3 regions of the Peribacillus sp. B65 genome follow, and region 1 is predicted to be linked to each of the others. Evidence: riboswitches for the same ligand, from Rfam matches in the RefSeq annotation. Region 1 holds a riboswitch; each other region holds the start of a gene.

Region 1 (4,295 bases):
CGTAAATTATTGATTTGGGAAGCGGCCGCATCCTTCAGGATAGGATTCGGCTGTTCCCCGAGGATATCTTCACCGATATTATCGGAGCGTTCATGATTTTCCATCGGGCCGACGAATTCTAAAGGAAGCTTCAGTGCAGCGGCCTTATCTCTCAACTCGCTTCTCCAATTTGAATGGATCTCCCCAGCAAGATACACGATTAACTTCATTGTTTTCCTCCTCGATAATAAAATTGCTTTCATTGTACCATGTTTTTTAGAAAATGGATGAATTCCGTAAATAAGGATAATATTATCCATATGGTAGTAAAAGAGACGGCTGGAGGAATGACGATGGCTTTATCGAATAAGAATTTTCTTGTTTTCCTGTTGATAAGCAGTTTGATCGTGGGCTGCTCAGGTATCGAAAGACAAACCGAAAAGGCAATGAAGGCTGCTGAAGTGGCTTTTCGTGACGATGAAAAACAGCCCAATCAAGAGGCAGGCCTAATTCAGGTCTATCTGCCAAACGATTTTAAAGTTGTGGAAGAACATGATAATAATTTGATTTTACAAAAAGGTGATAAGATTTATATATTATTTGTCAATCCGAATGAAAAAGAAGACAGCTCCGTGTTATATTTGGCCATAAAGGAACAAGAGGATCAATTTGAAGTACTGCATTCTTTTCAAACCGATGATAAATTCGGCTTTATTTCGATTAAAGAGATACCGAAAGAAAAGTATGAGCTTGCAGTGGGGATCGGCGGAGTGAAGCTGACAACCGAAACGGATAAAGACCAATTAAAAACCGATGCAAAACAAATGATGGAAATCGTTTCATCCGTGCCCCAGAAATAAGAGGACCAGTGACTTTCAACCGATCCGTATTAATGGTTGATTCCTGGAGACTCTGGTATGATGGGATTATAAAAAATAAGGTGTCATTTAGAGCAGGAGGAATATACAAATGGAAAAATTACAAACAGTAGAGCAATATGATGCATTTAAAAATGAAGGCAAACATATCTTTCTTTTTTCAGCAACATGGTGTGGAGATTGCCGTGTAATCGAACCGATAATGCCGGAGATTGAAACGAAATTTCCTGACTTTACATTCATTTATGTGGACCGTGATGAATTCATCGATGTGTGTGCGGCTAATGATGTATTCGGTATACCAAGTTTCATTGCGTATGATAATGGCAAGGAGCTAGGCAGATTTGTGAGCAAGGATCGCAAAACGCAAGAACAAATTGAGGAATTCATTCAATCACTATAATCAATTTCCCCTTCTCGCTGGGGATTTTTCAATGAAGAGGAGGGTCAGTCATGAAAATGGACAGCACGAAGCTGAAAAATATCTTGAAGGAGCGTTTAAAAGATGAGAATCGCTCATTCAAATTCGATAGCAAGCAAGATACGTTACGGGTGGAAAATGTGAAGACCGGGAAGGGGATCACCATCGAGTTGCCTCCTGTGCTTGCTAACTATGAAAACGTACAGGAAAAGGCCATCGATGAAATTACCTATTACGTGGAAGAGGCCCTGAATGTGATGGGGGAAGAACACAGTATGGAAGGCAAGGAGAAATTCATTTTCCCAGTCATCCGCTCGACCTCCTTTCCAATGGAATCCGAAGAAGGAAATCCGTTTTTATTCGATGAGCATACGGCTGAAACCCGGGTTTTTTATGCCCTTGATTTAGGGAAAACCTACCGTCTTATAGATGAAAAGATGATTCAACGGGAAAATTGGCAGGGTGACAGGATCCGTGAAATTGCCCTATTCAATGCCCGTTCCCTCACCACTGAAATGAAGTCGGATATCGTTGCAGGTAATGCATTTTATTTTTTGAACACGAATGATGGATATGATGCCAGCAGGATTTTAAATGAATCATGGCTTCGGGAAATGAAGGACAAGATCGAGGGAACCATGGCTGTGGCCATTCCCCATCAGGATGTCATCATCATTGCCGATGTGAAGAATGATACGGGCTATGATATTCTTGCGCAAATGGCGATGAGCTTCTTTGCCAGCGGTCATGTTCCGATAACGGCTCTATCATTCCTTTACGAAGAAAATGAGTTGGAGCCCATCTTCATTATGGGTAAAAACAAAAAGCCTGAACAATAATGAATCACAAAAGGACCGTGTCAGCATCTGGCAGCGGTCCTTTTAAAGTTTAATAGAGTTTATAACTCAGAGTTGATATTTATTTTTTAATCGGCGATAATATAATTGGAATATTTTGAGAATATAAAAAGAACAAGCGGATGAATGTTGTGGGAGAGTGCAAGCATTGAGCCACCGAAGGAGCAAGTTCCAAAAAGATCCCTTGGAGCAAATCTCTCAGGTAAATGGAACCGCAGCTGGACGCAGCTCTGGAGAGTGCGCAGGAAGCAGTGTGCCACCAAAGGGGAAATCTCCATGACCAAAAATGGAGCTAAACTCTCAGGTGAAAAGGACAGAGAAGGGGAGCGGTAAGTTTACGCAATCCTTCTCTGCCCTTTTTTAATTGGCACTTTGTATCGGAAGGCATGCACCGAACATGGAACTTACTAATATGCTCAACTTGAAATAAGGGGGAGAATAAACGTGAACGTGAAAAGCAAATTAATGAACATGCTGGAAGCCCGTAAAGGGGAAATGGTTCAAATCCGCCGTCATTTACACGAGAACCCGGAACTATCCTTCAAAGAAGAAAAAACGGCACAATATATCATTGATTTTTATAAGGGTAAGGATGTGTCGATTCAAACGAATGTAGGAAATGGATTAGGGATCATCGTAACGATCGAAGGCGGAAAACCTGGGAAAACGATAGGTCTCCGTGCGGATTTCGATGCGTTGCCGATTACAGAAGAAGCGGATGTCCCGTTCCGTTCAAAAAATGAAGGTGTCATGCATGCCTGCGGACATGATGGGCATACCGCTTATTTATTGGTTCTGGCAGACTGCATCAATGAGCTTAAAGATTCCCTATCCGGTACGATTAAAATAATCCATCAACATGCAGAAGAAACACCCCCAGGTGGAGCAAAGAGCATTATGGAATCAGGGTTTTTGGATGAACTTGATGCCGTTTTTGGAATCCATTTATTTCCGTCCCATCCTGCAGGGGTTGTCGGGTATCACGGCGGCTATTCGATGGCTGGACGGACCTATTTCAAGCTGGCGATTAAGGGTGTAGGCGGCCATGGTTCGTCCCCGCATATGGCCAATGATGCCATTGTGGCAGGCGCCCATTTCGTGACAGCCGTACAAACCGTGATCAGCCGCCGCTTGAACCCTTTTGATATGGGCGTGGTCACAATCGGCTCCTTCGATGGAAAAGGAAGCTTTAATGTCATTAAAGATCGTATAGAAATTGAAGGGGATGTCCGTTATATGACAGCAGAGACCCAACAGCTGATCGATAGGGAAATCCACCGCATCGTTAAAGGGATAGAAACGGAATTTGATGTTCAGTGCGAACTAACATATGTGCCTGATTATCCTCCGTTATATAATGACCCTGAATTGACTGGATTCGTGAAAAATAGCCTGGAAAGCATGAAAGACAAAGATATTAAAAAGGTTATGGAATTTCCGGTTTTCTCTGGTTCAGAGGATTTTTCGTATTATGCAGAAAAGATTCCTGGCTGCTTCTTTTACATTGGCTGTAAACCAAAAGGGGTGGAGAAGGCATATTTCAATCACCATCCCAAATTCGACATTGATGAAGATGCCCTTTTGATCGCATCCAAATCAGTGGCCCAAGTTGTATGCGATTTTTATGAATGGGAATAGTTCCATTGGTATATTTGTTTGCAAAAAAGTGAGGAAACCCACAAAACACCGTTCGGTATTAACGAACGGTGTTTTATGGGTTTCAGGATGCCACCGGAGGTTTCGTGAAGGATGCTTCAATGAATTGACCAGTCTGCTTCTTGCGCCGCATGAAAACTTAATCTCTTTGTAAACGCGATTTAACAGCGGTGTTTTATTTAAATAGTAGACTAAGGGCTAATGTTATTTCACGAAGTGCAGGTTTAAACTCATACCAGAAGGGGTTTAATAGGGTAGGAGTTCTGCGAAATACGTTAAGTTAGTAAGAGTGCGATAAAAAAATAGATACTAATCCCAATTTAGCTTAAATTTTCTCGATATTTTTAAAATAACTGGTAGAATTAGTTACATAACTACAGATGTAGAAAGAGTGATAGTTTTGAAATGGCTAAATAAGATGAAAAAATGGTTCCAAGCAGAGGAAATTATTGAAATTGAAGAGATTATTATAGATGAACCGCTTGATGAAGAGACATTAAGGAA
Region 2 (4,295 bases), 2.5 Mb from region 1:
GGAAAATTCCAAGTAGCCTAAAAAAGTAGAAGGTGGGAAATCTTATGCAGGAACAAAAGTTGGATAGAGGGCTAAAAAACAGGCACGTACAACTCATAGCTATTGGAGGGGCAATCGGAACGGGATTATTTCTTGGGGCAGGAAAATCTATTCATTTAGCCGGGCCATCAATTCTATTTGCTTACATGATTACAGGCATCATTTGCTTCTTAATCATGCGCGCACTTGGAGAACTGCTCTTATCTAATTTGAACTATCATTCCTTTGTTGACTTTGTAAGAGACTATTTAGGTAATATGGCTGCATTTGTAACCGGCTGGACCTACTGGTTTTGCTGGATTTCAATCGCAATGGCCGACTTAACGGCAGTTGGTCTTTATACTCAGTATTGGTTTCCTTCCGTACCGCAATGGATGCCAGGATTAATTGCACTAGTCATTCTGCTATTTATGAATCTTGCAACCGTAAAACTTTTTGGCGAAATGGAATTCTGGTTCGCATTAATTAAGGTCATCGCTATCCTAGCACTAATTGTTATCGGTATTTTCATGATTATTAAAGGCTTTTCCACTGATTCAGGCGCAGCAAGTTTCACGAATCTATGGAGACACGAAGGGATGTTCCCAAATGGAATAAATGGTTTTGTCCTCTCATTCCAGATGGTAGTGTTTGCGTTTGTGGGCATTGAACTTGTAGGACTTACAGCAGGTGAAACAGAAAATCCAGAAAAAGTTATCCCCAAAGCGATCAATAATATTCCTATTCGGATTATAATTTTCTACATTGGCGCACTTATTGTCATTATGAGTGTTTATCCGTGGAACGCAATCATCCCAACGGAAAGCCCATTCGTCCAAGTATTTGTGGCTGTAGGTATCGCTGGTGCAGCTGGTATCGTTAATTTTGTCGTCCTAACATCGGCTGCTTCGGCATGTAACAGCGCAATCTTCAGTACAAGCCGGATGGTATATTCACTTGCCAAAGATAAAAATGCACCTGTACCGTTTGCAAAACTTAATGACCGAAAAGTACCTTCCAATGCATTGTTCTTTTCAACTGTTGTCATTTTAATTTCCGTTGTTTTGAACTATTTAATGCCTGAAGGTGTATTTACCTTGATTACAAGTATTTCTACAGTATGTTTCATCTTTATTTGGGGAATTACAGTCATCAGTCATTTGAAATACCGTAAAACAAGGCCAGATCTAGTGAAAAAGAGCAAATTTAAATTACCACTTTATCCAATTTCCAATTACTTGATCCTTGCTTTCCTAGCGTTCGTCCTTGTGGTTCTTGCACTTGCGGACGACACTCGTGTTGCCTTATTCGTTACACCTGTATGGTTCATTATGCTGATTGCGATTTATAAGATGGGCAAAACGAAGGTGGATCAGGCGAATCAGAGAGAGATAGCGGGGAATTAAGAGTCAAGAAATCCTTTGATTCTATTTGCGGTGTTTGTCCAGATAGTTGCCGCTCCATATTTTCCAACTCGGTGAGTAAAAAATCTGTCCGTTTTAAAAAAACAAAGATATCTGGTTGATCTTATGATAATTCGAAATAAATATTTTAGAATAGTATTGTTAGCGCTTTCAAAAATGCTTGACATAATTATGCTCAACAACTATTCTAAATGTACTAAATTGAATAAGCGGATGACAGTTGTGGGAGAGTGCAAAGCGACAAGCCACCGAAGGAGCAAGTTCCAAAAAGACCCTTGGAACAAATCTCTCAGGTAGATGGAACCACAAATGGACGCACCTCTGGAGAGCGCGTATTAACATATACGCCACCAAAGGGGAAAGGCTCTATTAAAAAATGGAGCTAAACTCTCAGGTAAAAGGACAGAGAAGGGTAGAGAACGCTACGACCCTTTTCTGTCCTTTTTTGCGTGCAAAAAAGGTTGTAAAGCATACTATTTTTAACAGTTTTATAGAAAAGCAGGCTTGTAGCGGGCAAGAAATTTAGTGTCTAGTACCATATTGGAATTAGTAATTAAACGAAAATTCAGAATTAATAAAAATGTCTAGGAGGAAATTTAAATGAGTTTACATCAAAATGATTTAACCATTTTTGAAGCGATTGAAAAAGAAGGACAACGTCAACATCAAACACTGGAGTTGATTGCATCAGAGAACTTTGTTAGCCCAGATGTATTAGAGGCAATGGGAAGCGTGATGACAAATAAATATGCAGAAGGTTATCCAGGAAAGCGCTATTATGGTGGGTGTGAATTTGTAGATGTGGCAGAACAAACGGCTATTGAGCGGCTAACAAAACTTTTCGGTGCCAAATATGCAAATGTTCAGCCTCACTCAGGTGCACAAGCCAATTTCGCAGTTTTTTTCGCACTGCTTCAGCCTGGTGATAAGGTGATGGGAATGGACCTTTCACATGGTGGCCACTTAACTCATGGAAGCCCAGTCAGCGTTTCAGGAAAATGGTTTGAAGTTGTGTCCTATGGAGTTAGAGAAGATACTCAGTTAATTGATTATGATGAGTTGGAAGCTATCGCAAAGAAAGAAAAACCTAAATTGATTATTGCAGGAACCAGTGCCTATCCAAGAACGATTAATTTTGCACGATTTAGAGAAATTGCCGATCAAGTTGGTGCAAAACTTATGGTGGATATGGCTCATATAGCCGGTCTGGTAGCTACTGGTCTTCACCCATCCCCAATCCCATATGCGGATGTTGTGACAAGTACAACTCATAAAACATTAAGAGGACCTCGGGGGGGCATCATTTTAACAAACGATGAAGTAATTATCAAAGCGATTAATAAATCCGTATTCCCTGGAATTCAAGGCGGTCCACTTATGCATATCATTGCAGCAAAAGCAGTTGCATTCAACGAAGCTTTACAACCAAGCTTTAAAGATTATGCGAAACAAGTCATTGAAAATGCTACAACACTTGGCGAAACATTAAAAAATGAAGGTGCAGCCCTTGTTTCTGGTGGAACAGATAATCATATTGTCCTTTTAGATTTGCGTCCGTGGAATTTAACAGGAAAAGAAGCAGAGAAATTATTGGAAGACGCAGGCATTACCGTTAATAAAAATACGATTCCCTATGATCCTGAAAAGCCATTTGTTACGAGCGGTATCCGAATGGGGACAGCAGCTTTAACAACTCGAGGCATGAAGAAAGAAGAGATGGTGAAAATTGGTGAAGTGATTGCAACCGTTCTAAAGAGTAAAGGGAATAAAGACGTTCTTCAGGAAGCAAGAGAAACGACCAAAGGGATTTGTGATGGTTATCCGTTATTTCAACAGCCAATTACTGTGTAAAGAAAGGGACAGCTTAATGGAATTATGCCTTTGCAGAAAACCTGAGCAACGGCCATGACAGCGAGATATGTCTCCTGGCAATAAAGAAACCAGTAACAGTTGAACTATTTTGCAGAAAATCATAATTGGGGGTAAACCATGGGTATTGAAACAGCATTAAAGCAAACACCGCTTTTTGAAGTATATGAAAAATACGGAGCAAAAGTCATAAATTTTGGTGGCTGGGCTCTGCCGGTTCAATTTACCAGCATTTTAGAAGAGCATGAGGCTGTTCGAACTCAAGCAGGACTTTTTGATGTTTCTCATATGGGAGAAGTACTTGTGGAAGGGAAAGATGCCGAGAGTTATATTAACTACCTTGTTACAAACGATGTAACAAAGCTTGGCATCAATCAAGCACAGTATACCGCAATGTGTTATCCAGACGGTGGAACGGTCGATGATTTATTAGTTTATAAATTAGATAATGAAAAATATCTACTTGTCATTAATGCTGCAAACATTGAGAAAGATTACGAATGGATGAAGCAGCAAGTAAAAGGAGAGATGGCGCTCCAGAATATTTCAGAAGACATTGCTCAACTTGCCATCCAAGGACCTAAGGCAGAAAGCATTTTGCAAAAGTTAACGGAAATAGATTTATCAGAAATTGGTTCTTTTAAATTCGCCCAGCATGTCAACATCTCTGGGATTACCGACGTACTTGTATCCCGTACAGGTTACACAGGAGAAAATGGATTTGAAATTTATTTATCCGCAGACAAAGCGGTAGTACTTTGGGAAAAGATCTTAGAAGCAGGAGCCACGAGTGGATTAAAACCATGCGGACTAGGTGCACGGGATACGCTTCGTCTTGAAGCACGTCTTGCACTCTATGGCCAAGAACTAAGTAAAGACATCAGCCCGCTTGAAGCAGGAATCGGCTTTGTCGTAAAGACGAATAAAGAAAGTGACTTTATCGGAAAATCTGCTCTTACAGAACAAAAAGAAGCTGGATTAAAA
Region 3 (4,295 bases), 320 kb from region 1:
CGGCATCTTGAACGGATGTTTCTCCATTTCAGCGGCATTTACCTTTCTGAATTTAAGCTCACTGATAAGTAAGACAAACCATGGAATCATCCCGGGTAATACACTCGCACTGTACACATAAAGGAATAATTGCGGCGGTGCAAGGTAATTCAGGATAACCCCGATGCCCAATCCTAATAGTACAGCGATCGTGCAGTATGCCGGCACTCCATTTTTAGATACTTTAGCAAAGACTTTTGGAGCTTGGCCATTCAATGCAAGTGTGTACAGCATACGCCCTGCACTGAATATCCCACTGTTGCATCCAGACATTGCCGCTGTGATTACGACAAAATTGATGATTCCTGCTGCTGCTGTGATACCTATTTTAGCAAAGGTTGAAACGAATGGGCTTCCTAAGTCATCCAGTTGATCCCAAGGGAAGACTGTCACGATGACAAATATGGCACCAATATAGAAAATTAATATACGCCATATGATTGACTGGATAGCTTTTGTTACGGTCTTCCTTGGATCTTTCGCTTCTCCGGCTGTGATGCCGATAAGCTCAACGCCTTGATAGGATGCCACGACAAGGGAAAGCGCAAAGAAGAATCCTGTCCAGCCTCCCGTAAAGAAGCCGCCATTTTCCCATAGATTCGATAATCCAATCGCATCCCCGCCATTCCCTATTCCAAAGAAGATAAGGCCTAGGCCGGCAACGATCATCAATATGATCGTTATGATTTTTATAAGCGCAAACCAGAATTCAAATTCCCCGAAGGATTTAACTGAAATGAGGTTGGCCGCCCCCAAGATGATCATGGCGACCACACCTGGTATCCAAGCCGGTAAATCCGGGAACCAATATTGCATGTACAACCCAACCGCGATGATTTCGGACATTCCGACGATTACCCATTGAAACCAATTGCTCCAAGCAGTCATATAACCTGCCAAAGGATGTATATAGCTGCTCGCAAAGGTTGCAAAAGAACCTGTAGTCGGTTCTAAATAGAGCATCTCACCCATGGAACGCATGATGAAAAATATAAAAATACCTGCGATGGCATAAGCAAGCATTACAGAGGGCCCGGTCCATTTGATCGTGCTCGCCGATCCCATGAATAACCCGACACCGATGGTTCCGCCCAAAGCTATCATTTGAATGTGACGTGCTTCCAGCCCTCTCTTTAATTCCTTGTTCGACATGTTTAACTCCCCCAGATGCAATATCGGTAATGCTTTTCCATCCTTAACACGAACGACTCTCTATTAATTATTGCGGTTAGAAATGCTTTATCGAAAAAAATATCAATAACACTTCAATTATGTTTTCTTATCTTATAATAGTAAATATTCTGTAAAAATACAATTGTATTTTTGAAATAAACAGTTACCAAATATATCTTGGCAATTCCCCTTATCTAAAAATATCATTTCAAAAAAATGATGTTCAATATTTCATAATAATGATCATCCAAAAAACAAATTTTTCAAGTACCTTAATAAAAATTAAGACCACTATAAAACTACAGCTATTGCCGTTTTCACTTCAAAAAAAACTTGTTGACCTTCCGAAAAATAGATGATAGAATTCCAATATTATTTTATAAGCATAATGAATGATTCAGCAGTGGTAGATTATCACTGACAACATTTATTCACAACCGCATACAAGCAAGCGATGAATGCTATGGATGACACTATAGCAGGAGCAGCTTCTGGAGAGACTGTACAAGGTGCAGCGCCGAAGGATTCACAATCTCAGGCAAAAGGACAGAAGAGTAACGAATGATAAAATTGTTATTCTGAACCCTTTAAGAGATTGGTATTATCCAATCTCTTTTTTTATTGTCCATTTTGTGGTTGGACTAAAAACAACAGCTTTAAAACCAATGGGAAAGGCAAGCTGGACGAAAAAATCAGTCCCTCTCTCCAAGACCATTCAGGTAAATTCATTCACTACCAAGACTATAAAAAGACGGGGGCGTAAGAATTGGCAAAACAAGAATTAAAAAGAGATTTAAAAAATAGACATGTACAACTGATCGCAATAGGAGGAACCATTGGCACCGGATTATTTTTAGGTTCCGGAAAAGCCATACAATTAGCAGGACCTTCCATTTTATTTTCCTATCTGATAATAGGGATTGCCTTGTTTTTTGTGATGAGGGCACTAGGGGAATTGCTCTTATCCAATGCAGGGTATACATCATTCACTGAATTTGCAACCGAATATGTCGGTCCATGGGCCGGCTTCGTGACAGGGTGGACATATTGGTTCTGTTGGATCATGACCGCAATGGCCGATATCATAGCTGTCGGCGTCTATATGCAATATTGGTTCGATATCCCTCAATGGATTCCGGCTCTAATATGCCTAGTCATTCTGTTAGGATTGAACCTTTTGACCGTTAAGTTATTTGGTGAATTGGAATTCTGGTTTGCCATCATTAAAGTAATCACGATCATCGCCTTGATCGTCGTGGGGATCATCCTTTTGATCATCGGCTTCAATACCAATAGCGGAACGGTTTCCCTAACGAACCTATGGAATCATGGGGGCATGTTCCCTAATGGCATTTCTGGATTCCTATTATCTTTACAGCTGGTCGTCTTCTCATTTGTCGGTGTCGAATTGGTCGGGGTTTCCGCAGCAGAAACGGCAAACCCGAGAAAGAACATTCCATCTGCCATCAATAAAATCCCTGTCCGGATTTTACTTTTCTATGTTGGTGCACTATTCGTCATTCTCTGCGTCAACCCATGGACACAACTGGATGCCACGAGCAGCCCATTTGTAGAGGTCTTTGCGTTAATCGGCATTCCTGTCGCTGCAGGGATCATCAACTTCGTCGTTTTGACATCCGCTGCTTCTGCATGCAACAGCGGTTTATTTTCAACGAGCCGAATACTTTATACGTTAAGCAGGAATGGCGAAGCACCTGCTAAACTGGAAAAATTAAATAAACAGGCTGTTCCGAGCAATGCCTTATTAACATCCACAATCGTTGTATCAATAGGGGCATTATTAAGCAAACTGATACCTGAACAGGCATTTACCGTCGTGACGACCATCAGTGCCATCTGTTTCATATGGGTATGGAGCATTATCTTGATTTCCCATATCAAATATTCGAAAACAAGGCCTGACCTAAGAGCGAAATCGACTTTCAAGGCTCCTTTTACACCCTTTGTCAATTACGCCATATTAGGATTATTCCTGTTCATCCTTATTGTTATGCTATTCGCTGAAGCTACACGACTATCACTGCTCTTGACCCCAATCTGGTTCATACTTTTGGTAATACTATATAATTCTCGGAAAAAATATAGCTAAAGGAAATAAAGCCTTGAACTCACTATGAATTCAAGGCTTTATCTGTTTTATGAACATATCATTGTTCGGCTGTCTGCGCACAGTTGCTCAAATATATCAGGCAACTGCATTAAATTTTATATCAAAATAGTGTAAGCTAATATATATTATCGGACCTTTTCCGTCATGAATGAATTTTTCATCCCGGTTTGGTTCACCCATCCATCAGTGGCATTGAAGAATAAACCCCATTGGTGGGCGTTTCACTTTATTAAAACGGAGGGGTTTGTTTATGAAGATTATATATATTCTTACTCTAGTTCCTTTTATAGGCATACTAGGATTTCTGCCTTTTGTTAATAAAATAGAACCATATGTATTAGGGATGCCTTTCAATATGTTCTGGATGGCTATGTGGGTGGTCCTTACCTCTGCCATACTGGGCATCATGTATAAGCTGGATCCCAGGAATCGGGAAGGTGACCAGGAATGAATATTGCTCTCTTAATCATTTTAGCATTTTTACTTCTATCGATATTTTTAGGCATACGCTCTTCAAAAGGAAAAGATATGGACTTGGAGCAATGGACGGTTGGCGGACGCGGTTTTGGTGCGATATTCGTCTTTCTGCTGATGGCCGGGGAAATCTATACGACCTTCTCCTTCCTTGGCGGCAGCGGCTGGGCTTATGGCAAGGGCGCACCCGCACTATATGTTCTAATTTACATTACTTTGTCTTACGTATTATCCTATTGGCTCCTACCGGAAATATGGAGATATGCCAAGGAAAATAAACTGATGTCTCAATCCGATTTCTTTGTAAGCAAATATAAGAGTCCCGGTTTAGGAATTTTGGCTGCGCTTGTCGGTGTGGTGTCGATGATTCCAGTGATCGTAGTGCAGCTGAAAGGATTGGGGATCATTGTCTCAGAAGCATCTTATGGTGCCATCTCTATGTCTGAGGCAGTTTGGATGGGGGCGATCAGCCTTACCA

Evidence for each region. Region 1 has a riboswitch for glycine ahead of ACSR9O_RS19575 (amidohydrolase). Riboswitches for the same ligand answer to the same signal wherever they lie in the genome.
Region 2: linked by a shared signal. The riboswitch ahead of glyA (serine hydroxymethyltransferase) and the one ahead of ACSR9O_RS19575 (amidohydrolase) in region 1 are both predicted to bind glycine.
Region 3: linked by a shared signal. The riboswitch ahead of ACSR9O_RS18060 (amino acid permease) and the one ahead of ACSR9O_RS19575 (amidohydrolase) in region 1 are both predicted to bind glycine.

The regions. Positions count from the first base shown of each region.
Region 1 is NZ_CP195840.1:4,011,217-4,015,511, forward strand. It holds gene ACSR9O_RS19555 (YtoQ family protein) at 1-209, opposite strand, end outside; gene ACSR9O_RS19560 (hypothetical protein) at 267-839, shown strand; gene ACSR9O_RS19565 (thioredoxin family protein) at 949-1,260, shown strand; gene ACSR9O_RS19570 (DUF1444 domain-containing protein) at 1,311-2,117, shown strand; glycine riboswitch at 2,258-2,360, shown strand; gene ACSR9O_RS19575 (amidohydrolase) at 2,586-3,773, shown strand; gene ACSR9O_RS19580 (DNA translocase FtsK) at 4,192-4,295, shown strand, end outside.
Region 2 is NZ_CP195840.1:1,557,045-1,561,339, forward strand. It holds gene ACSR9O_RS07630 (amino acid permease) at 45-1,424, shown strand; glycine riboswitch at 1,754-1,858, shown strand; gene glyA (serine hydroxymethyltransferase) at 2,043-3,293, shown strand; gene gcvT (glycine cleavage system aminomethyltransferase GcvT) at 3,432-4,295, shown strand, end outside.
Region 3 is NZ_CP195840.1:3,694,004-3,698,298, forward strand. It holds gene ACSR9O_RS18055 (amino acid permease) at 1-1,191, opposite strand, end outside; glycine riboswitch at 1,694-1,772, shown strand; gene ACSR9O_RS18060 (amino acid permease) at 1,979-3,322, shown strand; gene ACSR9O_RS18065 (DUF3311 domain-containing protein) at 3,594-3,794, shown strand; gene ACSR9O_RS18070 (sodium:solute symporter family protein) at 3,791-4,295, shown strand, end outside.